Regions from separate parts of the Streptococcus marmotae genome, predicted to be linked through region 2. Evidence: predicted binding sites of a transcription regulator. Region 2 holds the regulator's gene; each other region holds the start of a gene.
What was found. The regulator Rex, encoded in region 2, represses fermentation and respiration genes when NADH is low (regulators of the CRP and FNR family bind a similar motif). The targets are predictions, from matches to a motif close to TTGTGAANTANTTCACAA.
Positions count from the first base shown of each region.

Region 1: A4H00_RS09935 (iron-containing alcohol dehydrogenase) is a predicted target of Rex. The motif match lies at 5,141-5,158, and genes of this name have one in related genera.
Region 3: A4H00_RS05390 (formate/nitrite transporter family protein) is a predicted target of Rex. The motif match lies at 2,253-2,270, and genes of this name have one in related genera.

Region 1 covers NZ_CP015196.1:2,026,424-2,036,736, forward strand. Annotated here, with positions in the region: gene A4H00_RS09905 (BMC domain-containing protein) at 1-33, opposite strand, end outside; gene A4H00_RS09910 (BMC domain-containing protein) at 45-344, opposite strand; gene A4H00_RS09915 (hypothetical protein) at 360-644, opposite strand; gene A4H00_RS09920 (DMT family transporter) at 648-1,655, opposite strand; gene eutM (ethanolamine utilization microcompartment protein EutM) at 1,698-1,976, opposite strand; gene A4H00_RS09930 (MerR family transcriptional regulator) at 2,784-3,650, opposite strand; gene A4H00_RS09935 (iron-containing alcohol dehydrogenase) at 3,951-5,102, opposite strand; gene rhaD (rhamnulose-1-phosphate aldolase) at 5,206-6,021, opposite strand; gene rhaA (L-rhamnose isomerase) at 6,039-7,292, opposite strand; gene rhaB (rhamnulokinase) at 7,308-8,705, opposite strand; gene A4H00_RS09955 (AraC family transcriptional regulator) at 8,819-9,781, shown strand; gene A4H00_RS09960 (MFS transporter) at 9,953-10,313, opposite strand, start outside.
Region 2 covers NZ_CP015196.1:1,820,727-1,831,039, reverse strand. Annotated here, with positions in the region: gene A4H00_RS09065 (ribose-phosphate diphosphokinase) at 1-815, shown strand, start outside; gene A4H00_RS09060 (cysteine desulfurase family protein) at 825-1,946, shown strand; gene A4H00_RS09055 (DUF1831 domain-containing protein) at 1,946-2,299, shown strand; gene A4H00_RS09050 (DUF4649 family protein) at 2,296-2,511, shown strand; gene A4H00_RS09045 (redox-sensing transcriptional repressor Rex) at 2,610-3,248, shown strand; gene A4H00_RS09040 (gamma-glutamyl-gamma-aminobutyrate hydrolase family protein) at 3,253-3,945, shown strand; gene radC (RadC family protein) at 3,942-4,622, opposite strand; gene A4H00_RS09030 (class A sortase) at 4,676-5,422, opposite strand; gene gyrA (DNA gyrase subunit A) at 5,427-7,874, opposite strand; gene A4H00_RS09020 (L-lactate dehydrogenase) at 8,067-9,050, shown strand; gene A4H00_RS09015 (ABC transporter permease) at 9,269-10,222, opposite strand; gene A4H00_RS09010 (ABC transporter permease) at 10,224-10,313, opposite strand, start outside.
Region 3 covers NZ_CP015196.1:1,035,068-1,045,380, forward strand. Annotated here, with positions in the region: gene dltD (D-alanyl-lipoteichoic acid biosynthesis protein DltD) at 1-595, shown strand, start outside; gene A4H00_RS05385 (GFA family protein) at 692-1,078, shown strand; gene A4H00_RS05390 (formate/nitrite transporter family protein) at 1,422-2,204, opposite strand; gene A4H00_RS05395 (S41 family peptidase) at 2,386-3,639, shown strand; gene A4H00_RS05400 (LOG family protein) at 3,702-4,274, opposite strand; gene A4H00_RS05405 (MazG nucleotide pyrophosphohydrolase domain-containing protein) at 4,271-4,591, opposite strand; gene A4H00_RS05410 (SLC13 family permease) at 5,613-6,890, shown strand; partial or broken gene tnpA (IS200/IS605 family transposase) at 7,138-7,392, shown strand; gene A4H00_RS05415 (sigma-54-dependent Fis family transcriptional regulator) at 7,755-9,539, opposite strand; gene A4H00_RS05420 (four-carbon acid sugar kinase family protein) at 9,707-10,313, shown strand, end outside.

The DNA.
Region 1 (10,313 bases), 210 kb from region 2:
CTCAATAGCTCCTATTGCTTGATATCTTTCCATGACTTTCTCCTTTAGCAGTTGTCAATATCATGCACTGAAACAATGTCCCCAACAGTAGGGATTGGTCTTGGCATAACGTTATGAGATGTTAGTTTTCCAATCGCTGCTGCCGCGCGTGCCCCTGCTTCAACCGAAGCTTCAACTGCTGCAACATCTCCGACAACCATGATTGTAACTAATGTTGAACCAACATTCTCATAAGAAACTAGTTTGACGTCACTCGCCTTTAACATCTTGTCGCAAGCCTCTAATGCTGGAACCAATCCAACAGTTTCGACCAGCCCCAAGGCTTGTCCACCACGATATCTCATGTTGACTTACTCCTTTTATTTTCTAAACTCTTTTGCAATATATTTTTCTGCTGCTGCTTTTCCATCTTCAGTGATTTTATAGTGAATCCGTAAATCCCCACTTTCATCCAAATCATATCCAGATTGTTCCAGATAGCCATTACATTCTAATGACATCAAATGTTCTAAAAATAGTTCTTCGGTAAATTGTTTTTCACTACCATATTGTGATTTTAAAGCTGACATAACTTGTTTCACATCGGCTTCGCTAACGCTATCCATATAATTCAGTACGGCTGTTCTTGCTGGTAATAAACGCATCTTCTATACCTCATTTTTTCTAAAGAAATCGAGTGGATTTGTTGTTACTAAAATCGCTCCCAAGATAATGGTGATTGAACCAATTACAATCGATGGAGTTATTGGTTGATCTAGGAATAAGATACTCAACAAAACTCCCCAGAAAGCATAGGTAATATTGAGGGACATTCCAACTGCTGTACCGACCATTGCGTTTGAACGATACCATTCTGTGTAGGAAATTCCAACAAGTGTACCAGAAACTAATAATAGAGCAATCAACAATGGTGAACTGAACATACTAGTAAATAGTCCAGTAGCACCGATTAGCGGTACGATAACGACCATCTGTACCAACCCTGAAACAAGTTGACGAAGAGTAACGTTGACTTCTGAGTCAAGAATCGCTCCACCAAAACTAGAGATACATCCTTCCAAGCCCCAGCAAATTGCCGCAAACAAAGCTAAGATGATACCAAGAGTAAAGTTTGGAGCACCGTCAGGTTTCACCATGTTAATGATAATCGCACCGATAATACAGAATACCATTCCCCCAACAACGCGAGCGTTGATTTTTTGTTTTAAGAAGATAGCTGCAAAGATAGCACCAAAGGCTGCCGTTGTAGCTGAAATTGGAATAGCAAAGGCACCAGCAAGGTAAAGACCAACGAGATAGGCACCATTAGCTACTGGACCTCCTAAAATATAGCCCAAAAGCATAATTTTACCAGGTTTTGTTGCAAGACTTCTCGCTAGTTCATGGAACTTACCTGTCCTTATAACATTGAGCAACAAAACACAACCACCTAGAAAATCATTGATTGCCCCCATAACAAATGGTGCTGCTAAGATACCAACAGCGGACTTTAAGGGATCAAATCCTTGGACAATTATGATTAGAAATGAGTATAGTCCATAAAACAAACCAGAAATGGCACCACTTCGTATTCCCGAAGTATGAAATTTCTTTGTTGTTGCAATCATCTTCTGATGTGCATCCAATTGACCTATGTTTTTGGTATGTTGTTCCATAAAATCCTTACCTCTCATCCATTTACTATAAGTGATACCTACCTATTTTTTGTTAGGTAAAATTGTTTCCACTTCACCGTGTGGTCGTGGAATAACGTGAACAGAGATGAGCTCTCCAATACGTTGTGCTGCCGCAGCACCCGCATCAGTAGCTGCCTTTACAGCTCCTACATCTCCACGTACCAGAACAGTGACTAAACCGCCTCCTACATGTTCTTTCCCGATTAAAGTAACATTTGCTGCTTTAACCATTGCATCGGCTGCCTCAATAGAGCCAACCAAACCCCTTGTTTCAATCATCCCTAATGCTTCGGAACTCATGATAACACCTCCGTTTTATATATTTTTATACTGTATAATAATGGCTCTATGAGCCTACAATAGGACGTGAAGCATTTACAATGCTTCTGTAATAAAGTTTTGTTTAAACAATAAGGATATAAGCTTAAGATCACCTATTTAAGATAATTGTAAGCCTTTCCACAAGGGGAAAGTCAACTGTTTTCCGCAATATTTTAAGGTTTTTACCAAAAAAAGATAGCAGAAGTACGTAATTTTTATCACAAACCTTTATACGTCAATGTAATCGCTTTCTCTCTAATGAATTCTGAATTTTTTAATAAAATTAGAAGGAAAAATCTTTACCTAAAATACTCGATAGAAAAAACTTCTTTTCACAAAAAAACCTTCCCCTTAAAGGAAAGTTTTTAGAGCAAATAAAATTAGTTCATATTTTTTTAGGGAGAGTGACTAGTAAATAACATAGGATACAAAAGAAGGGAGTGAGACTCAATCGATATTTCGCAGAAATCGATTTACCTCATTTCTTTATTTCTAGGTTCGGGCTAGACGAATCCACTGGATTCGTTTCCGCTCACCCCCGCAAGGTTGATGCGATTTGTAGAATGTTGATTTATCAACGTTTTACAAATCCGACAATCCTCGCTTTCGAATTTCTAGGCTCAGGTATCAATAGACACTCCCCTGATTATTGATATGCGTCAAACTGTTAAAGCTGTAAAAGAAACGAGGCTGGACACTTTTGTCTCAGCCTCCTCGTCATTTCAGAATTTTAAACATTCATATAGTAGCTAACTGCCTTATCAGGACCTTTCTTCCCCCACTAGACTAATGAAGTATTTCATTATGAGTTACTGTTGGAATAATGATTTCTGTAACAAATTCATTGCTATTTTGAGTCACCCAGTAATCAATCACATAACGTTCATAACATTCCGATTTCAACGTATGATGACAAGCATTTGCGTAGTCCACCATTTTTTGATAGGTTTCTTCGATTTTGTCTAATGGTCCAATGTGGTAACTACTCAGTGCCATAAAGCCACCAAAACTTGAAAAATCAGAAGATTCAGGATAACAATGCTGTAAAATTGTTGCAGTTTTTGATTGTCCAGTCATTTTCTCCTGATAGGAATCATACTTTAAAATCACTGGACCTGATACTTCCAATTGTCTATCTTTCAAAAACTTTGTCCACTCAAGATTGATAATCGATTCCTTATAATTATACTTGTACAATTGTTCTATCTTACAGTAGTTTCTCTCTTCATGATAGTATTTAAGACTGATAACTTGACTTGCCAGACCAGCATTGATTTGAGCTTGATTTTGTAAGCACATTTCTCCTTCAATGATTAACTGAAGCCAATCATCCACTGATGCAAGAGAGACTAGCAACTCTTCTCTTTTTGCTTTGATTTCCTCTCTTCTTTCCTTCAACAAATGGTAATGATTTGAACAACCTGCTAGTGAGATGAGTCTTTTTATCTGCTTTAGGTCCAACCCGACTTGTTGATAATACTTAATCACAGGGATTAACAACAGCGTTTCTTTGTCATAATAGCGATAACCAGTTTCCTGTGAAACTAATTTCGGTTGAATCAGCTCCAAACTTTCATAATAACGCAAAGCCTTTGCTGATACACCACATAAATTTGCTGCTTGACCAATGGAAAATAATCTATCTTCTGTCATCATAAACCTCCTCTGCTCAAAAATTTTCTATAGTTCCCTAAAAATCATTTGTGACAGCGCTATCAAACTAGGGATGGTTATATTGTATTATACTAAAAAAAAAAAGCAATTTAAAACTTAAATAACTCGACAATATACCCCTCCTTAAAAATAATGGTCGGATACTGTTTTGAAAATTACTTCCTTCAAACATAGAAAATAGTTGAAGCATGGAAATGATGATTATAAAAACGAGGCTGGACTGTCTGTCCGGCCTCGTTTATCAAAGTTAAAAAAGCAGATTGGCACACCTGATGTCGTTTAAAACAATTCTTTATAAAACGCGATGGTTTCTTCAAGCGTTGGCATAAAAGGATTGCCTGGTGCGCAAGCATCAATTAAGGCATTTTTAGAAAGGTATTCAAAGTCAAATTCGTCTTCTTTGATATCTAATTCTGTTAGCTTTTTCGGAATGCCGACTGTTTCAGATAGTTTTTCAATTTCTGAAATAGCATAATCAGCACACTCTTGGTCTGTCTTTCCTTCAGTATGAAGTCCAAAGGCTTTTGCGACATCACGAAATGCTGCTGGTACTCGTTTGGCATTCTCTCGCTCAACGACAGGCAAGAGCATGGCACAACAAACTCCATGTGGAAGGTTGTAAACAGCTCCTAATTGGTGCGCCATTGAATGGACATAACCTAGCCCAGCATTGTTAAAGGCCATTCCTCCAAGGAAAATTGCATGTACCATTGACTCACGTGCTTCAATGTCGTGACCATTTTCAACAGCACGAGGAAGATATTCTTTGATTAACTCAATTGCTCCAATAGAGAGTTTCTTGGTTACTCCATAAGCTCCCGGTGTGACCAGCGCTTCAACTGCGTGAGTCAGTGCATCCATTCCTGTTGCTGCTGTTAGTGCTGCTGGTTTTGATAACATCAGCTCTGGATCATTGACTGAAATGAGAGCCAAGCTATTTTTATCCACCATAACCATTTTGACCTTGCGCTCTTCATCGGTAATGACATAGTTAATCGTGATTTCAGCCGAAGTTCCAGCCGTCGTATTAACAGCAACTACAGGTAAACCTTTCTTTTCAGACTTATGAAGCCCTTCGTAATCTTGTGGTTTCCCGCCATTGGTCGCCATAATCGAAATACAGCTTGCAGCATCTTGAGGCGAACCTCCACCGACTGAAATAATGAAATCACAACCATTTTCTTTCAAGGCTTGAAGACCGTCTTCAACATTCTTACAAGTTGGGTTAGGTGCAACATCACTGAAAATCACATATTCGATAGCTGCCTCGTCTAGCGGTTTTGTTACCTTTTCTAAAATATCACTGGAGCGGATAAAATTATCTGTCACCAAGAGTGCTTTTTGGTAGCCAAGTTCTTTGACATAACTACCAACTTCTTGAACACAGCCTCGACCAATTAAATTGACTGCTGGTACGTACAATGTTGCCATAATATTTCTCCTTTTACACCTCTATTTTCAACTACATTTAGTAAAACAATTCACACGATATTCTTTCTATTGTTAGATTTTGTTTAACAACCTGTATCACTGGCTAATCTAAAAATCCTTCATGTGGTGTTACGCCAAATGCTTGAGCCAACTCTTTTAATTGTTGGTCTGTAATTTCTTGTCTTACTACACCACCCTGAGCACCTACCTGGCTGTAAATCATAGCCGCTTTTTCAATCACTTCGACTAAGCCGTACGTTTCATCAAGGGATACACCTGAAGCAAACAGTCCATGATGTGGCCAGATAACTGCTTGAAATTCACTCATCTTCTCAGCTGTTGCCTGACCAATTTCACGGGTTCCTGGTGTCATATAAGGAATAACACCGATACCTTCTGGGAAAACGACTAGAGATTCAGCCTGCATTTTCCAGAGCAAGCGTGATAAATGTCGCTCCTCTAGCACCTGCGTAAAGGTAAGGGCAATGAGATTAGTTGGGTGGCAATGAAAGACAACACGCTGTTCTGGGTTGACTGTTAAGCGTTCCATGTGGCTCATCAAGTGGCTTGGAAATTCAGATGTCGGCTTTCCTCCGTCTGCAAATCCCCACAGCAAATGCGCCTGCTGTCCATCCTCTGAAATTTGTACCAATCCCAAGTCTAATTCCGGTTGATGGATAATATTTCTAAAATAACGACCAGTCCCTGTTACGAGGTAATAAAAGCCAGCTAAGTTAGAAGCATCAAAACCGAGTTCAAAGCTACGGATGACTTCTTTATTATCTTCATAACCTGCCACTTCTTCTGGCAAGACACGAACAGAAACATTCCCACCATTGCGCTCATCCCAGTAGCGTTCGTAGGATTCACGGGTTACTTCACACATTTTTTTGACAATTGCTGAATCGACAAATTTCATCTTTTTCCTCTTTCTAATTATCGTTTATTGAGTATGTCTTCTTCGTATTCCTTTACTTTTTTTAGCCAATCAAGACCAATAGGAACCCCGTTTTTCTCGCAGAAATAATTCCAGACATCTGCATAAGGGAAATCTTTTAATTCTTCTGTATAAGCCAAACGGGAAGTGAAATCAAATTCATTTTCCATATTCTTTAAATCTTGCGTTGGTTCAAGCAGCGCTTTTAAGAGTGCTTTTTGGGTATTTCGAGTTCCCACAACCCAAGCTGCAATCCGATTGATGGTCGCATCAAAGAAATCTAAACCAATGACTGCCTTATCAAGAAGGTCATTACGCACCAATTCTTTTGCGATATCTTGCAATTCATCATCCATAATCACAACATGGTCAGAATCCCAGCGAACTGGACGAGAAACATGGAGCATAATCCCCTTTCCAAATAAAGCTAAAGCAGATAATTTGTTGGAAATCACTTCTGTCGGATGAAAATGTCCTGCATCAAGAAGAATCATTTTACCGCGAGTCAAGCCATAACCCATATAAAATTCGTGAGAACCTACAGTATAAGCCTCTGCACCTAAACCAAACAATTTGCTTTCAACTGCATCTTGTGTATAGCGTTCATCCAACTCTTCGCTAAAAATCTCATCGAGAGAGTCCATCAAACGTTTCCGAGGGGCAAGGCGATCGACAGGATTGTCCTTGAAGCCATCTGGCACCCAAAAGTTATTGTAACAAGTTTGTCCTAGTTCACGTCCCATGTATTCTGCAATTTTTCGACTGCGTTTTCCATGTTCAATCCAGAAATGACGAACGTCCCTATCAGGGTGTGAAAGAGTCAATCCCTCTTTCATCATAGGGTGTGAGAAGAATGTCGGATTAAAGTCAAGACCTAGACCTTGTTCCTTTGCCCAATTAACCCATTTTTCAAAGTGACGTGGTTCTAATTCATTTAAATCAACTTGTTCATCTGTATCTAAATAGATTGCATGTAAATTCAACTTGTGCTTACCTGGGATAAGCGAATAGGCTTTTTCTAAATCCTGACGGAGCTGATCAGGTGTGCGGGCCGCTCCAGGATAATTTCCTGTTGACATAATTCCCCCCGTCAATTCACCATCAGGCGATAAGAAGCCTTTCACATCATCTCCCTGCCAGCAATGCATGGAAATCTTAACTTGTTGTAATCGTTCAAGTGCAGCATCTGTATCTACTCCGATAGCTGCATAGCGTTCTTTTGCTATTTGATAACGTTCTGCGACTGTTGTCATTTCTGTTCTCCTTTTTTATTGTTGTGGTTGAAATAGTTGAAAAGTCATACTCTCCTCTAACCAAGTACGAGCCTCGGCTAAATTTGCAAATTCACCTTGACTAATCATCTGTACCAAGAGATTGCCAATTGCTGTTGCTTCACTCGGACCCGCAATCACAGTTCTCTGAATACAATTCGCAGTTAACTGATTAAGCAACTGCACATTTGATCCTCCTCCGACAATATGGAGACAGTCAAAGTGCTTGCCAGTTAGCTCTTCTAATCTCTTAAATTCCTTAGCATATAAAGTAGCGAGATTGGAGTAGACACACATCACCAATTCTCCCAACGTTTCTGGAACTTGCTCACCGTGTTCATGGCAATAGGCTTGAATTTCTTGAACCATACTGTGTGGATTGGTAAAACGGGGGTCGTTCAAGTCGACAGTTTGCAAAAATGGTTTGACGTGACTTGCAGCTTCTGCCATTTCTTGGAACGAGTAAGCTCCCTCATATTCTCTTGCTATTTCTTGAATGCACCACATGCCAGTGATGTTTTTTAGGAAACGGTAGGTCTGATAAGCTCCCCATTCATTGGTGTAATTAGCCTGATAAGCTTCTTTCGTGACAATTGCTTCCTCATTTTCTGTCCCAATCAAGGACCAGGTTCCACTAGAGATATAGGCCCATTGTTCTGTAATAGCCGGTACACCGACCACCGCAGACGCTGTATCATGGGTTGCTACTGCAATTACATCCACATCTGGCAACTCATATCGAGCATGATGTTCTGGCAAGATAGTTCCAATTACTGTTCCACTTTCTACCAAATCTGGAAATTTTGAGACTGGAAGACCTAGAATTTCTAGTAATTCCTCATCATACTTTCTATTTTCGCTATTCAACAATTGAGTTGTTGAGACATTACTCACTTCACCCAGCATTTTTCCAGTCAAACAATAGGCGATATAGTCAGGGATGAGCAGGATTTTATCCACTTGCTCTAGTAATTCTTGGCTTTCAACCGCCAACTGATATAAGGTATTAAAGGCCAAAAACTGAATACCCGTTTTTTGATAAATGACGTCTCTAGGAATCTTTTGGAAAACTGTTTCCATAGCGCCGTTTGTTCGATGATCACGGTAAGCAATTGGCTGAGCCAGTAAATTACCCTGCTTATCAACTAAACAATAATCAACTGCCCAGGTATCAATACCTAACGTTGCTTTTTCGATTCCTTTTTGTTTGATTTTCTCCAATCCAACAAAAATATGCTCGACCAATTGTGTCACATTCCAACGGTCATACCCATCTTCTTTACGAAAATGATTGGGAAAACGATGAATCTCTTCTAATTCTAATTGATGCGTTTTTCTTGCAAGGATGACACGTCCACTTGAAGCGCCAATGTCAACAGCAATATGATAGGTCATCTTCACACCTGCTTTCTAAAACGTTTACAATACTATTAAACAATAATCTTTTTTATGATACAATATCAATAGATAAGATAAAGTGTATCAAATTTACAGGCAGGAGAAACTAGATGACTTCCCTAGATGAATTGTTATTTCAAGAAACCAAGCACGAAGCAAAGCAAAAAGAAACAGGTTTTATTGCAGATTATTTAGATACCGAACTATTAAAGCCAAACAGTACACCTAGACTATCACAGCATTTTTTCTTCCAAAATAAAGATGTTTTCATGAGTAAACATAGCCGCTATGCTCCTTATCCAGAGCATACACACCAATTTCTCGAGTTAAATTATGTTTACAAAGGGACTTGTCGACAGGTGATTAACGGGACAGAACAGCAATTACGGGAAGGAGACCTACTACTAATGGATGTCAACAGCCGCCATTCAATCGAAAGTTTAGGAGAAAAAGATATCCTTATCAATCTTCTCTTTCGCAATCAAGATATTTCCTTGGAATGGTTAGGACAGTTGCAGGGGGAACAAAGTCTGCTCTATCAATTTCTCTTGTCAGATGCTTCCGCTAATTACCAACGGGATAATTTCCTTATCATCTCGACAAGTAATCAACCACAACTACAAGCCACTCTTCATAATATGATGACAGAGTATTTCCTACCCCAATCTTTTTCCCAACAAATTATCAGTCAGTATCTACCAATTCTATTTTACGAACTGGCGCGCTGTCTCCCTCGTATCACAGAAAAGGAGCTCCAACTAGAAGAAACTCCTTATCTGAAGGTACTAAAAATTATTGACAAGGAATTTGCGACTATCTCGCTACATGAACTTGCTGAGCGTTTAAATTTTAACAAAAACTATCTCAGTAACCTTATCAAAGCTGAAAGTGGTTTCCCACTCACGCAACTCATAAACCAACGAAAACTAATGAAAGCACGTCTCCTTCTCCAATCTACTCATCTCCCCATTCATGAAATTGCTCTTGAAGTTGGTTTTAGTAACAAAACATATTTTTACAAAAAATACAAAGAAACCTTCGGTCATGGACCAAAGGAGGAAAGAGAGAAATAGGGTAATTTTATAATCATGACAACCGTCAAAAGGGGAAACACAGCACATCCAGATGATGTTTCGGACTCCAAAGGCGAATAACCTATCATCAAATACTGGATTATTTGATAAGAAAGGGAGTGGGACAAACCAGGGTGAGCGTAACGTGCTCATCCTGGTTTGTCCCAGCCTTTAGCTATTTTTTAGTTTCTTTTCAACTGTTAAAAAGGACACGAGAACAACAAGGATAGCATAGCAAATTAGTTCAGCTCCTAGGTAACAAAATACCAACATACTGCTCACCATGTCACTTTGAGCGGTGAGACTTGGGTCATAGCCTGCAGAAGATAGTAGACTATTAATAATCCCATTTCCGATACCAGACATCCCAACCATAATTGCGCCGTAAACAGACATAGTCAAGCCGTCACTACGAAAACCATTTTTTAGTTCTAAGTAATCAAGGACATCAGATAAGAGCGCTAAGGTCACATACATGGCTGGAATAGACCCAATTCCTTTTAATACAACACCGACACAGACAATAACGAAG
Region 2 (10,313 bases):
GTGGGGTGGATGTTTATATCATCCAATCAACTAGCTATCCTGTCAATAATCATCTTTGGGAATTATTGATTATGGTGGATGCATGTAAGCGTGCAAGTGCTCATTCTGTTACAGTCGTTATGCCTTATTTTGGCTATGCTCGTCAGGATCGTACAGCTGCTCCTCGTGAACCAATTACAGCAAAACTCGTTGCGAATATGCTGGTCAAAGCAGGTGTGGATCGTGTCTTGTCACTTGATTTACATGCTGTTCAGGTACAAGGTTTCTTTGATATTCCAGTCGACAATCTCTTTACTGTCCCACTATTTGCAGAGCATTATATGGAAAAAGGGCTGTGTGGTGAAGATGTTGTGATTGTGAGTCCTAAAAATTCTGGTATCAAGCGTGCTCGCAGCTTAGCAGAATACCTCAATTCTTCAATTGCTATTATCGACTATGCCCAAGACGATGCCGATCGTTCAGAAGGGTATATTATCGGAGATGTTGCTGGAAAAGCAGCTATCTTGATTGATGATATCTTAAACACTGGTCGTACCTTCTCAGAAGCAGCTCGAATTGTACAAGAAGGCGGAGCAACGGAGATTTATGCAGTTGCAAGTCACGGGTTATTTGCAGGTACTGCAGCAGAACTCTTAGATCAAGCCCCAATCAAGGAAGTACTCGTCACAGATTCTGTTGTAAGCAAAGAACAATTACCAAAAAATATTGCTTTTATTACCGCTAGTGAATTGATTGCAGACGCCATTATCCGCATTCACGAACGACGTCCAGTCAGTCCTCTCTTCGATTTTACAAATCCAAATACTGAAAACTAGGAGATTTCCTTGATTTATTTAGACAATGCAGCGACCACTTCCTTGTCGAAAGTTGCCCTTCAAACCTTCATGGATATTGCAACAGAATACTATGGTAACTCCTCTAGTATTCATTGGGCAGGACGAAAAGCAAACGCAATCCTCCGCCAAGCTCGAACAGATATTGCTCACATCCTAGACGCCAAACCGGAACAGATCATTTTTACCTCAGGGGGGTCAGAAGCTGATACCCTAGCTATCCAAGGTTATGCACTGGCAAATCAGCATAAGGGAAAACACCTCATTACAACCGCTATCGAGCACCATGCTGTCCTTCATACCATGGAGTATTTGCAGGAGCGGTTTGGCTTTGAGGTAACCTATATTCAGCCTATCAATCAAAGAATTTCCGCCCAGCAGGTGCAGGAAGCTCTGCGCCCAGACACTATTTTAGTTAGTGCCATGTATGCCAACAATGAGACTGGACTGTTGCTACCGATCAAAGAAATCGGCGAAATCCTTTCTCAACATCAAGCTATTTTTCATGTAGATGCTGTCCAAGCAATTGGAAAAGTCGCCATTTCACCGGAACAACTAGGAATCGATTTTCTCTCTGCTGCTGCCCATAAGTTTCATGGTCCAAAAGGGGTAGGCTTCCTCTATAGTCGTATCCCTAACTTTGACTCTCTGATTCACGGAGGACGTCAAGAGCAACAACACCGTGCAGGAACAGAAAATCTGGCAGGAATTGCAGCTATGGCAACAGCTTTAAAAGAACAAACAGAACAGCTAGAAGAACATTTCAACAGCGTCTCTGCTTTAAAAGATCACCTGATAAAAAATTTGGCGTCTTCTCATCATTATCTAAATGAAGCAGGACCGACACTTCCCTACGTTGTCAACATCGGTTTCCCCAATCAGCTTAATGAGCAAATGCTCATGCGCCTAGATCTCGCAGGTATCGCTGTTTCCAGCGGATCTGCCTGTACTGCTGGCGTGATTCAAAAGAGCCATGTCTTAGAAGCGCTATATGGAAAAGATTCACATCGCCTAAAGGAATCCATTCGGATTAGCTTCTCACCTGAAAATACCAAAGAGGAAGTGGACTTCCTCATCGACAAACTACATGAAATTATCGGAGGCATTTATTAATGGCTTTTACAACATCTGTAACGCTTAAAAACTGTGACTATACCTACTCTATTCACCCAGGTATCAAAAAATACACCTTGCGTGACAATACATTTGAACAGACTCAGGTTGGTAATTACCAATTAACACGTATGTTAGAAGAAATTCCCAACTCTAATCAAGGCTTTCTTCTAAAAATTATTATCAATAAAGATTTGACTGGTTTTAAAATCAATATTACAGACAAATCAGGTCTACATTTGGTCGATATTTTTAAAGCAGGTGGAAATACCGTTATCCAAGAAAAATTTTACTTCCTTATGGATAGCTTAGTTGACCGAGATATTTTCACAAAAGAAAGTACAAAAGCATGATTGAGCTGCGCTATCAAGATTCTTATCAGCAGATTCGCTCACAAACTTTTGAAAACTTTGAGGACCTACTGCTCTCTTTTTCAGGTTGCGTGACCCTTCCTGATCACCTAAAAGTACACTCAATCATTCAAGATGGTCGAGACTTAGGTTATCAAGGACCCATCGGCAATTTATATCGTTATCTCAAAACAATAGACCCGAATAATCACTAAAAAACAAGAATTTCTTCTTGTTTTTTCTGGTGTAATCTGTTGCATTTTTCACAAACTTTTACTAAAATAGAATTAATAATTAAAAGGAGTAAAAGATTGTGAAAAACGAAAAAAAATCCCCTATTCCCCGTGCCACTGCTAAGCGTTTATCAATCTATTACCGCATATTCAAACGATTTCATGCCGGAAATATTGAAAAAGCAAGTTCCAAAGAAATTGCAGAAGCTATCGGTATTGATTCTGCTACTGTTCGTCGTGATTTTTCTTACTTTGGTGAATTAGGACGCCGTGGATTTGGGTACGATGTCAAAAAATTAATGGATTTCTTCGCTGATATTTTGAATGATAATTCTATCACCAATGTGATGCTGGTTGGGGTCGGGAATATGGGGCGAGCACTCCTGCATTATCGCTTCCATGAGCGGAATAAAATGAAAATTGTCATGGCTTTTGAAGCAGATAATCACCCATCAGTTGGTACAATTGATGAAAATGTTCCAATCTATGGCATCTCAGAAATCGAAGAAAAGATAAAAGAAGCAAACGCTCAAACAGCTATCTTGACCGTACCAAGTACCAAGGCCCAAGAAGTTGCTAATGTCTTGGTCGCGGCTGGTGTTAAGGGAATCTTGAGTTTCTCACCCGTCAACTTATCTGTACCAAAAGATGTCGTCGTCCAGTATGTCGATTTGACCAGTGAATTACAAACCCTCCTTTATTTCATGAGAAAAGGATAATGTTATGAGTAAGCCAATTATCGGTATTTCAGCCAATGAATTTCTCAATACAACCGATGATACTGAGCCAGTTCTATCCTATGCTGCCACCACTTTTGTCAAAGCAATCGAATCTGCTGGAGGAATCCCTCTCATCCTGCCAATTGTCTCTGCTAATATGGCTCAAAGCTATATCAACATGATTGACAAGCTCATTTTGACTGGTGGACAGAATGTCCTTCCAAGTTACTATGGGCAAGAGCAGACCATTGACAGCGACAATTATCATAGCCAGCGTGATGACTTTGAACTTGCTTTGATTCAAGAAGCCATCAAACAGCAGAAGCCAATATTTGGTGTTTGTCGTGGGATGCAACTTTTTAATGTTGCCATGGGTGGTACCTTGCATCAATCCATCCCAAATCATTGGCAAACTACCATTTCTCATACACCTGTTCACTCAATTTACCTACAAGAAGAAAATCCACTGGCCACTGTCTATGGAAGACAACCGATGGTTAACTCTTTTCATAGACAGGCCTTAGATCAACTGGCTTCTGGTTTACAGGTGATTGGTCAAGCTGAAGATGGGACTATCGAAGCAACGATGATGACTGATAGAGCGCATTTCCTTGGCGTACAGTGGCATCCAGAACTTCTTTATTCTACTCGTACCGAAGAAAAAGCTTTGTTCGATTACCTCGTTAATGAATTTTAACAAAGCTCTCCTTCCTCACGAAAACTATAATAGGCTGATTTCGCCACAATCAAATGATCAAGTAAGACAAGTCCTAGCATCTCGCAGGACTTTTTTAGTGTCTCAGTAAATACCAGATCGTTTTTACTCGGCTGCACAGACCCAGAAGGGTGATTATGTACAACAATAATCGATGTAGCCATACATTTTACGGCATAATGCAAAATCTCCCTTGGTTCTGCAATACTTTTATTTACACTACCAATAAAAATAGTCTTTTGGCTAATAATTTTATTTTGTGTGTCAAGATAAAGAGCAACTAGATGTTCTTGCTTCTTATCGCCAATATCCTGCATCATTTTACGCCCTAATTTCTCACTTCCAAGCACACGATCTTGAAGTAAAATTTCTGACTGATTAATTCGCCGTCCCAACTCAATCATTGCCTTGATTTCTACAGCTTTAACACGACCAATGCCTGCTAATGTTTGCAATTCTTCAATAGACAAATCCCTTAAGGCAGCTAGATTTTCTAATTTGGCTAATAGATTATTTGATAGGATAGAAACTGGCTCTTTTTTTGTCCCCGTTCGGATAAAAATGGCTAATAATTCTTGATTGCTAAGACTTTCTGCGCCTACTTCCAATAAACGCTCCCGTGGTAATAGTGACTCTTCTTGAAACATAATTTGATACATATCTTCCTCCTCATTATATTTATTCGCAAAAAAGAAGGCATTTGCCTTCTTTTTTAAATTTGTACCTGATTATATTTTTTCTCAAAATGTTTCAAAATATCTTTTGGTGTCTCATTGTAAGGAACACTACTTTCTAGTTTTCCTTTGACAATGGTCCGCATGGTGGCTTCTAAATCCTCACAGGTCACAAGCGTAATCTCTGTTTGACCTTCCACATCATCAATAACCTCTACACTTTCAGGAGTCACCGACTGTACACTTGTCACAACATAGGTATAGACATTTTGCTTATCTGTCAAATAAATCTTCATACCTTCCTGTGCACGTTCAAGAGGTGAAAAGAGTGTTTCACTCGCTCCTGCTATTCCAAAAATATGATGACTAGCTAAGGAATAATTCCCCTGTCCCATTTCTTGGGTCTCTTTCATCGTTCCTGCCCCATACATCAAGGCAACATTTGATAAACCCTTAAAAATAGGGAGATTAACATTTAAATCAGGAATCGCAATTCCACCAATGACGGGGAGTTGCTGGGACTCCCATTGAGCTTTCAAAACAGCTTCTGTCGAGATGGATTGCACCTGCTCAAAATCAAAAGTTGTTTCTGCCTGCTTGTTCTTCTCGATATCTGCTTCTGTCACTTTAGTAACTTGGTAGCGATTGCTATTCCAAGCAATAATCATGTTGCGAATAGAAGTATTGAACATCAATGCGATTGCAATAAGGAAAAACATACCTGCTAATAAATTTCTCCAAATACCGCTTTTCTTTTTCTTACTAGAACGTCTACGATTACTCATAATCTTAATTTTCCTCTGAATCTTTAGAATCTGCAGCATCAACCAAAGCAAACGTCACAATACTTGCCTCATTATCTAATCTCATGACCTTTACCCCCATGGTTGCACGTCCTGTCTGTGAGATGTTGGCAACGTTTGTCCGAATAATGACTCCTGTATCTGTAATCACCATAATATCTTCATCGCCTGAAATGGTTGTTAAGCCAGCTAGATAACCATTTTTCTCTGCAACTTTAACAGTTTTAATTCCTTTACCGCCACGCCCTTTGGTTGGGTATTCTGAAGCTGGTGTTCGTTTTCCAAAACCATTTTCCGTCAGCACAAGAACTTCTTGGTCATCTGAGACAACTGCTGCTCCGACTAAGCAATCCCCTTCACGAAGCCGCATTCCCCGCACACCAGTCGCTATGCGACTCATATTGCGAACATCTGTCTCTGTGAACCGGACGGCATAACCGAATTTAGAACCCATGATAACATCTGTTTGCCCATCTGTCAAGAAAACGTTAATCAATTCATCATCTTCTTTTAAGTTCAGAGCCTTCAACCCATTTTGACGGATATTGCCAAATTCAGCAACGCTAGTCCGTTTGACAATTCCTTGACGAGTAGTAAAGAAGAGATAATGTCCTTCTTCTTGCTCCTTGGTAACGTTGATAATCGTCTGAATCGACTCATTTTCTTCTAACTTCAAGAGATTTACAACCGGCAATCCCTTTGCTGTGCGGCCGTATTCAGGAATTTCATAGCCTTTTAGACGATAGACACGCCCCTTGTTGGTAAAGAAGAGGAGACGGTCATGGGTACTAGTAGAAACCAATTCACGAACAAAGTCATCATCTTTGACCCCTGTTCCCTGAACACCACGTCCTCCACGTTTTTGAGCATGAAATTCATCCTGTGCAAGCCGTTTAATATACCCTTGATTGGATAGGGTAATTAACACATCTGTTTCCTCAATTAAATCTTCATCTTCAAGGGATAGGACTTCACCTACCATTAACTCTGTCCGACGAGGATCTGCATATTTGCGCTTGATTTCTTCTAGTTCATCTTTGATAATTTGTACAACCCGCTCTGGTTTGGCTAAAATATCTGCTAAATCAGCAATCAAGGCAATCAAATCATCGTATTCTGATTGGATCTTATCGCGTTCCAAGCCTGTCAAACGGCGAAGGCGCATATCAAGAATAGCTTGGCTCTGACGCTCTGATAGCTCAAAGCGTGCCATCAATTCTGCCTGTGCTTCTGCATCTGTTTCGCTATTACGAATCACCTTGATTACTTCATCAATATGATCTAAGGCAATCAGCAATCCTTCTAAGATATGGGCACGCGCTTCTGCCTTTTCTTTATCAAACTGGGTACGGCGAGTAACAACTTCTTTTTGGTGTTCAACATAGGCTTCCAAAATTTGACGAACAGAAAGAATTTTCGGTACTCCATTTTGAATGGCCAACATATTGAAACTAAAATTAGTCTGAAGTTGGGTCAATTTGAAAAGATTATTCAAGATGACATTGGCTGATGCATCTCGTCTGACCTCGATTACAAAACGAACTCCTTCGCGATTGGACTCATCACGAACAGCTGTAATTCCATCTATTCGTTTTTCTTGAACCAGACGGACAATATGTTCATGAACCTTGGTCTTATTGACCATATAAGGAAATTCTGTCACAACGATGCGCTCACGACCATTGCCATACTCTTCAATTTCTGTCCTGGAACGAAGAACAATTGATCCTTTTCCAGTCTCATAAGCACGGTGAATGCCTGATTTCCCCATGACCAAAGCACCCGTTGGAAAGTCAGGACCAGGCAAGACTTCCATAATTTCCCGAGTCGTTGCTTCTGGATTATCAATAATCAGATTCACTGCTTCAATCGTCTCACCTAGATTGTGAGGCGGGATATTTGTCGCCATCCCAACGGCAATACCTGTCGTACCATTAACCAATAAATTTGGAAAACGTGCTGGTAGGACCTCAGGCTCACGCTCACTAGCATCATAGTTGTCCGCAAAGTTTACGGTATTCTTGTTGATATCACGCAACATCTCCAAGGCGATTTTGTTCATACGTGCCTCGGTATAGCGCTGTGCAGCTGCTCCATCGCCATCCATCGAACCGAAGTTTCCATGCCCATCTACGAGCATATACCGGTAGCTCCACCACTGGGCCATCCGCACCATGGCTTCATAAATCGCACTGTCCCCATGTGGATGGTATTTACCCATGACATCCCCGGTAATACGAGCCGATTTCTTGTGTGGCTTATCTGGTGTAATGCCCAATTCGTTCATCCCGTACAAGATTCGACGATGAACAGGTTTTAGACCATCACGTACATCCGGAAGAGCCCGAGCTACGATAACGCTCATTGCATAGTCAATGAAACTGGTCTTCATTTCGCTGGTCAGATTTACATCTACTAAATTTTTATCATGCATTAAATCTGTCTCTTTTCTCTTGAAAGTATCTACTATATTATAACATATTGTGAAGAAATTTTCTTGTCAGGGCCTTATAATGTAAACATTTTCAAACAACCTTTCACAAGTGACAAAATATACAAAAAGTGCTAGAATGATAGTTGGTTGGGACGCATGTCCCCAAATAAAACTAAGGAGATGTTTAGAAGAATGACTGCAACTAAACAACATAAAAAAGTAATCCTTGTCGGTGACGGTGCTGTAGGCTCTGCTTACGCATATGCACTTGTCAATCAAGGAATTGGTCAAGAATTAGGTATCGTCGATATCAACAAAGACCGTACGCAAGGTGATGCAGAAGATTTGAGCCATGCTCTTGCCTTTACTTCACCAAAAAAAATCTACTCAGCTGAATATTCTGATGCACATGATGCAGATCTCGTTGTCCTTACAGCAGGTTTGCCACAAAAACCAGGTGAAACTCGCCTTCAATTGATTGAGAAAAACCTTCGTATCAATCAACAAATCGTAAATGAAATTGTAGCATCTGGCTTCAACGGTATCTTCCTTGTCGCTGCTAACCCAGTTGATATTTTAACTTACTCAACATGGAAATTCTCAGGTTTCCCTAAAGAGCGTGTTATCGGTTCTGGTACTTCACTTGACTCTGCTCGTTTCCGTCAAACCCTTGCTGAAAAAATCGGTATCGACGCACGTTCTGTCCATGCTTATATCATGGGTGAACATGGTGACTCTGAATTTGCTGTATGGTCACACGCTAACGTTGCCGGCGTTAAATTATACGACTGGTTGCAAGATAACCGTGATATTGATGAACAAGGATTGGTGGACTTATTTATCTCTGTCCGCGATGCAGCTTACTCTATCATCAACAAAAAAGGTGCAACTTACTACGGTATTGGTGCAGCACTTGCTCGTATTACCAAAGCAATCTTTGATGATGAAAATGCGGTACTTCCTCTTTCTGTTTACCAAGCAGGTCAATATGAAGGCGTTGAAGATGTCTTTATTGGACAACCAGCTATTATTGGAGCACATGGTATCGTTCGTCCAGTAAATATCCCATTAAATGAGGCTGAATTGCAAAAAATGCAAGCATCTGCTAAACAATTAAAAGAAATCATGGATAATGCATTTGCAAATCCAGAAATCGCAGCTTCTATCAAAAATTAGTCTGAAAACTATGAATAAACGCTAAGCCAGCTATGTCATAACGACACAGCTGGTTTTTTCATACTCATCAAAAATCAAAATTTGAAGCTGTTAACTCATCTTCCTAAACTCTAGTTCTACCCGTGGCTCCATTGCCTAGCAGATTTTGCGTTTTATAGAGTATCAGCTCTCGAAAAAATAATAAGGAGCTGAACAAAACACTCAACTCCTGTAACTTGTTATTTCGATTTAATGTAGTTCACACCATCGGCTTTTGGCGCGACTGCTTTTCCAAAGAAGGCTGCAAGTGCCACTACTGTAATAAAATATGGTGCAATTTGCAGATAAACATTTGGTACGTGTGATAAACCAGGAAGTTGTCCACCGATAACAGATAAACTCTGTGACAAGCCAAAGAATAGGCTGGCTAGCATAGCACCAATTGGATTCCATTTACCAAAGATAACTGCTGCCAGGGCAATAAAACCTGAACCTACAATTGTGGTTGCTGAAAAGTTAATATTAACGGTTTGGGCGCTGACAGCTCCTCCAACTCCTCCAAGGAAACCTGCGATAAGAACACCAGCATAACGCATAGTATACACATTGATTCCCAAAGTATCTGCCGCCTGAGGATGTTCACCTACTGAACGTAGGCGCAATCCGAATTTCGTCTTATAAAGAACAAACCAGGATACAAAGGCCATAGCAATGGCTACATATCCCATTAGACTGGTATTTTTAAAGAATAAATCACCAACCACTGGTATTTTTTCCAACACAGGGAATGAAAATTTTCCGAAAGATTCTGGAATACTGTCTGTCTGTCCTTTATTATAAAGCACTTTAACCAAAAAGACTGAAAAGGCTGGTGCTAAGAGGTTCAAAACTGTACCTGATACGACATGGTCTGCTCGAAAATTGATAGTTGCTACTGCGTGAATAATGGAGAAAAGTAGCCCTGCAATCCCACCAACTAAGACAGCTAAAAGTGGGGTTGCTTTACCAAAGCTGCTGGCAAATTCCAAATTGAAAACAACACCAGCAAAGGCACCAATCACCATGATTCCTTCAAGTCCCACATTGACGACACCTGCACGTTCTGAGAATACTCCACCCAAACTAGTGAAAATCAATGGAGCTGAGTAAATCAGCATCTGCGAAATTAAAAGCGTTACTATTGTCAAATTCATATTAGTTAGCTCCTTTCGCTTTTTTGTTCCGTTTTAGTAATTGTTCAAAGACAAATTTAACACCGACAAAGAAGATGATAGAGGCCGTCAC
Region 3 (10,313 bases), 790 kb from region 2:
TTTTGAGCAAAAAGTGCTACCAGAGCTTAACCAACTGCCAGATCAATTTTCTTATGAAGAGTTGGAAAAGGTTGCCATTCAAGAGGCAAGAGGATGCACCAAGTCTAATGACTTAGGGATTGATGATCGTTTTTATAAACATCGATTAAAAAAAGATATCAAGAAATTAAAAGGATCACAAAAAAAATTATCCTATATCCAATCGCCAGAATACAATGACTTGCAGCTGGTCTTGCAACTCTTTGCTCAATCAAAAATGAAGGTCCTCTTTGTCATTCCGCCGGTCAATGAAAAGTGGATGGCTTACACGGGACTGCGTGAGGAGATGTACCAACAGACGGTTGCAAAAATCAAGTACCAACTGGAGAGTCAGGGGTTTACGAATATTGCTGATTTTTCAACAGATGGAGGAAAAACCTATTTCATGGAAGATACCATTCACATAGGTTGGCTTGGTTGGTTAGAATTTGACAAGGTAGTGGATCCTTTTATTACAAGTTCTGAACCTGCTCCCAGCTATCAGCTGAATCCAGCCTTCTTCAGTAAAGAATGGGCAGATTATGATGGAGATGTGACGAACTTTTCGACAAAATAATTATTCGCAAGAAGAAAAAATAAAAAATCAGTCAAGGTCAAGCAAGGCAGGGCCTTGATTTTTGGTAAGATGATAGGATGAAATTGGAGGAATCAGATGATTAAAGGTTCGTGTCTGTGTGGGAAAGTGAGTTATGAGGCGACAGAATTGACCGCTCCCATCGTGTTTTGCCATTGTTCCTTTTGTAGGAAGGCTTCTTCTACAGCCTTTTCGACTAATGCTTTGGTAGATTTGGCTAGTTTTCAACTGCTATCTGGCCAAGAAGCACTGGTAACCTACGAATCCTCACCAGGGAAGATTCGTTATTATTGCAAGCATTGCCATAGCCAAATCTATCACACAAAAACAGACGTGCCAGGCCAGCTGACCTTGAAGTTGGGAACGATTGATAGGTGTGACCAAGATTTAGATAAGTTGGAGCGCAAGCATATCCATCATGAGCAAAGGTTGCCCTGGTTGGCGGATGATAGCAAGCATACCTAACGGTATCTAATGCTCATAAAAAATTAAGATTTGACGTCGTTCACTCACCTTGCTTCGACAGTCTAGTGGACTGTTGAAGGTTGGGAATAAGGATTATGAATCCTCAGCGTAACCTCCCTTACCCCTGTGGTTTTTAGGACACAAGCTACGCTAGTTTTATCTATCACTTTCCACAATTCTCAATTGCAAGGGGCGAGCTGCACCCTTTCTATTTCCAGCCTTCCACAATTCTCAATTGTGGAAGCTAGTCAGATTTTGATTTTTATAGAGTCTTAGTTGACGAATAGATGTTTAGCTGAATGATGAAAAATAACGAGGTCAAATTCCTGACCTCGTTATTAGTTTAGTCCACATAAGCGGTTGATTGGTTGTTAAGCCAGCTATAAAGCAGTCCGATGACTAGTCCACCACCGACATAGTTTCCAAGACCTGAGAAGAGAAAATTAGAAAGGACAGAGAGAAGATTCATACCTTCCACCGTTCCACCTGTTGAGAAGAAGGCGAGAGAGAAGGTTGAGAAGTTGGCGATAACGTGTTCAAAGCCAAGGAAGGCAAAGATAAAGATAATGAAAATGACGGCAATCGCTTTTCCAGCATCATCCTTCATCTTTAGAAAGACAAAGACGGCGATATTGACCACCATATTGGCGAAAATTCCCTCGACAAATTGAGTGAGCGGTGTTTTGGCAAGCTTGGCAATGGTACCTTGCACTAGATAGCTATCCATAGCCACATGCCCAATGGAATATGGAGCAGTTTGCGCTAGTAAGAAGCAGACGATGACCGCACCAACAAAGTTAAAGAAGATACAGGTTGCTAGAATCTTTAGAGCGGTTTTGGTTGGAATGACCTTGCGATAAATAGCCACCGTCATATACATCATATTCGATGTGCCGAGCTCTGCATTCATATAAAGAATCATGAGGAGCCCCCAGCCAAACATGAGACCATAGCTAAATTTCCCGAGACCTGCTGCCACATGTTCTAGCTTGTCAGCTGTGTAAAGCGCAATGGCAATCCCAAGTGCCAGATAGACACTCGCAAAAATAGAGCGAAGGGCATATGCCCAATAGTTGCTTTCAATCAAGTCAGCTTTCTTCTTGATACTTTTATCAATTGTATACATCAATGTTTGACCTTGTCCTGCCACAATAAGTACCTACTTCTTTTTTATTTGATATATTTATCACAAATTATACTATACCAAAAAATTGGGCAAAATGTAAGGGTTTTTATAAAGAAAATACAGCTTGCAAATCACTCTGTTTTAGGTCTAATAAAAAACAAGTAATAATAGGAGGGATGATATGAAAAAAAGAGAAATTTTTGACCAAGTGGTCAAGATAATGCGGACTGATTCAGCGACTAAAAAGGATATCATTGGGGCAGATCCAGAAATGTATCGTCAGAAGATATCAGACGACATGTCAGAAGAGGAGTTTCTGTATCACATGCATTGTTACCTTGCAAGTTTTGGCATTCTTTCCCATGTGTCCTTCTTCAAGAAGAATCGCAAAGCACTCGCAGTTCGTCTTAAGCGCCAAGGAGATATGCTCTATGTAGTGGAAGCAGATCCTGCGACCAATCTTCAAAAAGGAGATAAGATTATTGCACTTGACGGTTGCGATATTTCAACTCTGTACCAAGAACATCGAGCCTATTTTACGAGTCCTACTGAGGAACGCCAAGCACAGGAATGGAAATATTTTGTCCATAAGGCTGACAGACTCACAGTAATAAGGGCAAATCGGAAAGAGGAGATTCAACTGCAAGAAGTGGAGCAGGCGACGGAAGACAGTTTTGAAGTGAAGCAGTTACAGCCTGATCTTGTCTACCTTAAAATGGAGAATTTTTGGAATGAGGAAAAAATAGGAGCCCTTTACCAAGAAGCAGCTCCCTTACTAGAACAAGCTACCTACCTCATCATTGATGTCCGTGTCAATCATGGAGGCTCAGATTCTCTCTACTTCCCCTTAATCAAATACGCTTTACCAGAAGGGACCAGTCTTGCAGAAATTGATTTATCAGGATCAGGTATGGAAGTTCTCTACACAGAGAGAAATGTTGATTTGCGTTTAGCTCTATTTCAAGAAGATTTGAAAGATGAGCATTTATCAGAAGAAAGTCGCCAGTTCTTGCTGGAGTTTATTGACGAATTACAGACTAATCGTGGCAAGGGTTATGTTGTTCATAAGGAGGATGACTCCGATAGAGAGTATTTTGCTGGGATTGTAGGTACTGCTAAGTCAGAGAAAATTTTTGTATTATCAGATGTAGAGTGTGGTTCCTCTGGAGATAATTTTGTTCAGATAATGAAAGAGTTGCCTAAGGTGATGGTACTTGGTAGACCGACTATGGGTATTTTGGATTACTCTAATTGCTGCTTCGTAGATTTTGATGACTACCAATTCATGTTTCCAACCTCACGTGATCTTGATCTTGATTTGGGAAAAGGCATGACAGATAAGGGGGTAGAACCAGATGTATTCGTTCCCTGGACTCCTGAACACTTAGAGCGTGATGTGGACTTGGAAGAATGTTTGAACTTGTGTGTAACATAATAAAAAGACTAAGAGTCTTGGTACCTTCAAGTTGCCAAGATTCTTAGTCTTTTGTAAATGGATTAAGTCTTGTTCCGATACTCACGCGCTGCCGGTGGTTGATAGCTTGCAATAAAGTGTTCGATTTGTTCTAAATCATCTGAGAAGAGTGTTTTTTCTCGATCTTCTAATGTCAAAAATCCTGCGCTAACCATGTTATCAAAGAATTGTTCCAAGGCCTGATAGTAGCCTGCAATAGTAAAGAGGATGCAGGGTTTGTCGTTTTTTCCAATCCTTGCCCATGAGATAACTTCGCTGATTTCTTCTAAAGTACCAGGGCCACCAGGCAGTGCGATAAACGCGTCCGCCTCTTGTATCAAGGCCAATTTACGTTCAGACATGGTTTCAACTGTCCGTAGTTCTGAGAGATGAGGATGGGCGAGTTCACGATCTTTGAGAAATTCTGGAATGATACCAATGACTTGCCCACCGTGTGCTAGGACCGTATCTGCAATCAAGCCCATGAGTCCAGTATTGCCACCGCCGTAGACCAACGTATGGCCACTTTCTGCAATCCATTTGCCAAGGGCAATCGTTCCTTCTTGATAGCTTGGATTTTCTCCTAAACTTGCTCCACAGTAAACGGTTATATTCATTGTCCTTTAAACCTTTCTTCTAACTTTTCCTTATGGCTTGTCATGATGCCCTCAAGCGAAATCTGGTAGATATCTGCGATAATAAACAGATTATCTAAGACATCGCCTAGTTCCTCACGGATGTGGAGGAGATTTTCTTTCTGGTTGCTAATGGGTTCATCGGGGCGATCCCGTCCAATCTCCATTTTCCGAATCGCCTGTGCTAGCTCTCCTACCTCTTCACAGAGAAAATTAGCCCGAATAAAAGGATTGTAGGCATACCAACCACGCTCTTTGTAAAAACGACTGACCCAATCTTGGTAGTTACGAATGTCCATGTTTGTCTCCTAATGATACTTTTTAGTATTATAGCAGTTTCTCGAAGGTTTGACTAGGATTGATAGTTTTTATAGTTTAAAGAAGCAAATAGAAAATAAGTTGAGAAAGGCTTATAGCAGTCAAAATAATCTGTTCAAAGTAAGAACCTATATTCACAAAAGATGTTAAACTAAAGGTATGACACGAAAAGCATATGGTACTGATTTAACCAATCAAGAATAGGGAAAACTTGAACCTTGTTTCTCAAATCACCGTACCTATAAATGGTCTAAACAAACTCGTGAATGCGACTTTGTACATCACCAAAACGAGCTGTCAATGGCGTATACTCTCCCATGACTTGCCTCCAATCTATGCCATCATTGATTCTCAAAGCGTGAAAACAACAGATGTCGCAAAGGAGCGTGGCATTGATGATGGTAAAAAAGTCAAAGGAAAAAAACGCATATCGTTATTGATACCATGGGGAATTTCCTGGATGTTGTGATTCGTGTAGCCAATCTTCATGGACCGACCTCAGGGATATTATAAAGTGATAGCTCAAGAGTTCCAATGTCCAGTAGATATTTTTGAAGAAATTAACGGAAGCTGGCACATCATTCCCCTACGCTAGGTTATTGGCGGACTTTCTCTTGGTTGAATTACTCTAGACGATTGGCTAAGGATGTTGAAAAATCAGTATCTTCAGAGGTCGCTTTTGTGTAATTATGACACATTAGTCGGATTTTAAGTATCTTATGATGTTGTGAATATAGGTTTTAATAGTCTGCAAGTTTCCGAAAAGGATGATTTTTGTTCATCATTTTGATGTGAGGTATTTTTTATACAATAGATTCAAAATGAAACACAATTTAATAATATATTAAAAATTGTTTTATTTTAAAAAAATCGTTCCAAATAAAAACAATCAAAATATTTAACATCTTAATATTATGATAGTCTCATGCTAATATAGATTTTGTAAAAACGTTTACAAAAAATAAAAACTGTCCTATATACAGGAACAAAAAGGAGAATACTATGACATTACAAATGATTCTTGCTCTCAGTATTTTGGTGTTGATGATTGTCATGATTATGTCTGACAAGTTTGCATTTGGAGCTCCGCCAATTTTTGCCTGCTTGCTATTGGTTGCGACAGGACTATCTACTGTTCAAGAAGCCTTTGCTGGTTTTATAAATCCTAGCGTTGTTATGGTTGCAGGGTTTATGGTAGTAATGGCAGCGTTGATGAAAACAAGTTTCATTGCTAAAGTGCAGACAACGATGACTAGCTTAGTAAATAAGGGTGGATATAAGAGTTATATTCTACTGCTCGTTGTTGTTATGCTTGGAGCGAGTCTAGCTGGTATGGGGTCGACAGGCTACTATGTTTTGATTCTATCTTTAGTATCAACAATTCCTTACAATAAGAATTTACCCACTTCTAAGTTGATGATGCCTCTTGGATTTGCGACTAACCATCCAATCGTGCCAATCAATGTAGCACTAACATATGGTCTGACAGTAGGTGTCCTTGAAACAGCAGGCTTTTTAGAAGGTGTTCCAATGGTGAGATTTGCGATTGTTCATTTTATTCTGTCGCTTGCTTTCCTAGCTTGGAGTATTATTGCTTACAAATTATTACCAGACCACGAGATTACTGACACAGACGAATCTATTAGTGGTCCAGAAATTGCTGTAACAATGATGAACCCAATTCAAGAAAAAATTACAATTGTAATGTTTGTTATCAGCGTTGTTGGTATGATGTTAATGAATCAATTAGGGAATTTGGCATATGTAATCCCTGGTCTTGCTGCTGCTGTTATTTTATTTGTAGGTGCATTGGATTTTCGTTCCGTACGAGATAATATGGGAGCACCTGTTATTCTGATGATGGCTGGAGTTATAGGTGTAGCAGATGCTTTAGGAAACACTGGTTTTACTGCTTTGGTTGGAGATTGGGTAGCGAATGCGATTGGTACAAGTCTCCCTCCGTTTCTTCTTATCTTGTTGTTTGTTTTCTTGACTAGTACAAGTGCTACCTTTACAGGTTCAAACATGGGGTCAGTATTTATCTTTGCTCCTATTGCTATTGCGACCTGTATGAGTCTTGGGCTCAGCCCTCTTGCCGCTGCTGTAGCGGTTACTATTTCAGGTTGGAATGGTGGTTATATGCCAGTTGATGGTATGCCAGCTATGATTCTAGGTATGGGAAATTATAAACTGCCTGAATTTTGGAAGTACTCGGTTCCAATGTATTTAATCCGAATTATTGCCCTTACCGCTGGCTCAGTAATCATGTTTCCACTTTAAAATATAAAAAGTTGTTGTTGCATTGTTCAAAAAATTGGACAGTAAATCATAAAAAGGATTCAGTTCTGTATTATGCAGGACCGAATCCTTTTTATGATTTATGTGCCTTTAAGCTAAGTATCGCTCCGTAAGGTGCGATGCAAATAAACCACCCGCTACGCGGGTGCGCATCAGATGTTATGCAAAAAATCTCTAAAGGCGATACTCATATGGCACTCAGGCACATAGTTTATCACATACAAAGTGGATGTGTTCTATCACATTGTGTTTACTCCTAAATATAGACAAAAAATAATATAGAAGTAGTTTAGAGGAGATATTTCGCTGATTATGCAGTTAAATTATAGAAGAATATCTGCTGCCAGATTATGTTCATATGCTAGTGAGCATTCCACTACGGGTAAGTGTATCAAGTTTCATGGGATATTTAACAGTTAAAAGTGCCTTAATGATGTTTGATAAACACGCCAATTTAAAATATAAATTTGAGAATCGTCATTTTACTAGAAAAATCAGACAAAAAATTAAAATATTTCCAGTTAATACCCAACGCCCTTTGACGGAGTCAGGGCGTTGGGTATACGCGTAAAACGCTCTATTAAAGAGGCAGTGAACTATTCTTCGCTAGCCTTATTTCTAAACTTTCACAATTCTCAATTGTGAAAGCTAGTCAATATGTGGGATATTAACAGTCCAGTAGACTGTTAATACTTGAGCCTAGAAATTAGAAAGCGAAATTAACAAAATTGATTTCTACGAAATCACGATTGAGTCCTACTCCCCATGATTTGCAGAATAAAAAAACGAAGATATTCAGATATATGGTGTAGGATTTCTTACTGATAAAGCGAGGATGTTATTTGCTTAATTATATTTTATATATCTCCATAATGTTGTTCTGCTGATGCCCAGTTGCTTAGCTGTTTTTGTTTGATTTCCCTTATTTTGCTCTAAAGTCGCAAGGATAATATCTCTACTATAGTCAAAAAGTGTCTTTTCTTCAATCAAATGAGGTATGATAGGTATCTCCGATTGAATCATAGTCAATGAATTGATATGACGGCGCTCTTCTTGTAAGAGTTCGGAAACTTGATGCTCAGAAATATAGTATGATTGAGTGCTAAGAACTAATTTTGTAATGACTCGTTCAAGTTGAGAGAGATTTTCAGACCAATGGAAATTTTGTAGACGTTCCAGCGCTTCAGGTTCTAATCCAATTACTTGAGAGTTACATTCAATTTTAATCTTATTTAGAAAAAGAGTTATGATGCTAGTGAATTCATTATGCCGTTCAGCTAGTGATGGTGAGTAAAGACTGGCACAATTAAGTTCACTTACAATGTGTTCAAAAATTCCGAACGGATCTCCTTTGATTTTGGTATTGTAGGTCATCAGAAGATTGTTGTGTCTAAGAAAATTGCTATCTTTAATAAATTGTATCAATTGCTGGCAGATAGGGATATTTAGCTTATCTATATGTGTTAAAAGTAAAGTGTTATCAGCTTCAAGTAATAAACCATTATTATTATTTGATAGATATTTCCAAAGACGTTCATTTAATTGGTGGCAGTCGATACTGATTAGATTCTGCTTATGCTGTTTCATTTGTAAAAAGGCGGAATAGGCTAGGCTGGTTTTTGCGGTTCCGCTTTCTCCAAAAATTAGCATTGTATTATAATGTTTTAGGAGATTCTTCGTCAACTCTCTATTTTTTTCTTGTATGAATGAGGTTGATAGTAATTTTTTTGAAATAGCTTCTTCGGCTTCTTTTTGAGAAATGAAATGAACACCGAATCGTTTCCCTGTGATAGGTGGTGTATTGACTTTGATATCACAGTGCCAATATGAATTATTATCGGTATAGAAACTATGTACTTTAATTTGATAAGTCTGTCCCTTATGTGTATGATAAAACTGGTTTTGTTTTTCTAGATTTTTTTTGCTGAGAAGTAGTTTGATAGATTTTTGCAGGCTTGCTTCTACATTTGAAATAATTACATCACCTTGTTGCGAAAGAATTAAAACTTGTTGCGATTGATTTTGTATAATCTGATGTAGTAGATAATTATCCTTTTTTATTGTATTGAGATATTTTACAAATGTAATTGCTTGTTGATAAGCATTTGTTATACTTTCGACACCAGAAGTAATAAGTAGGGTATTCATTGATTTTTTGAGTGCAGTCTGGTTAGTAATTGCATCACAGAGAACTAAATCAAAATGTTCTCGTTTAAGGTCGTCTAGTACTAAGTCAGCTTGTTCTGGACTTTCCAAGGTTATAATTTTGATATTATATTGCAAAACATCACAAATAAGGTGTGCGGTTTTAGTGATACTTGAGTAAGCAACAATGGCGATATGTTGAGTATAGTTATTTGCTAGTTTGATTGCACTCAAAATGTCATAAATAGAGATGGAAACATCAAAGACTGGGATACTAGCTACCTCTTGAATCATGCTCGCAGTCCCTCCTCTAGAAATAATGGCATCGTAATCCTTATGAGCAAGTGATTGAGCTAATTGCTGACCTTCCGATAAGTCGGCGGTATAGATGTCTATTGCAATCTCTTCAAAATCTTTTGCAGTAATAAACATTGAGTGGTTTAACTCTTCGTAGGGAGCGATTCCTAATAATCTAATTTGTTTCATTTGCATCCTCTTTGTTTCATTTATAGACAATTTTACAACATTTTGTTTTAGCTGTCCAATAAAAACAAAGTGTTTCAAAAAGAAACCGTTATTTTTGTTCTATTCTTTAGTAATGCAGCTAATTAGTATAGAATATGTATTATAAAAATATCTGGGAGGTACAAGGAATGGTAAGGTTATTGGTTTTAGCCGATGATTTTACAGGGGCCCTAGATACAGGAGTTCAGTTTTCGAACTTGGGTGTTACGACCCAAGTGACTACAGACATTCAAATTGATTTAGAACAGGTTGATGTAGATGTATTAGTTATTGATACTGAAAGCCGTCATTTATCATTTGAGGCTTCCTATCAGGTGGTTACAAGAATTGCTACTAGAGTAAAAGAACTAGAGATTCCGTACTTCTATAAGAAAGTTGATTCGGCATTGCGTGGGAATATTAGCAGCGAAATTCAAGCAATTTTAGATGTTTATACAGATAGAACAATTGCGTTTGTTCCAGCATATCCGGCTATTGGTAGAACTGTTTCATCTGGTTGTTTATACATTGATGGAATTCCAGTTTCTGAGAGCATTTTTGCTGATGATCCGTATGAGCCAGTGATTGAAAGTAATATCAGAAAACGACTGCAAATAGAGGCTAATATTCACGCTACATTATTTACTGGTAGAAATAGTCAACTTGGAAGTCGGTTAATCATTTTTGATGCGAAAACTGAAGAAGATATGTCTGAAATTGGCCTAAAATTAGCCAAATTCAAGCAATTATCCGTCA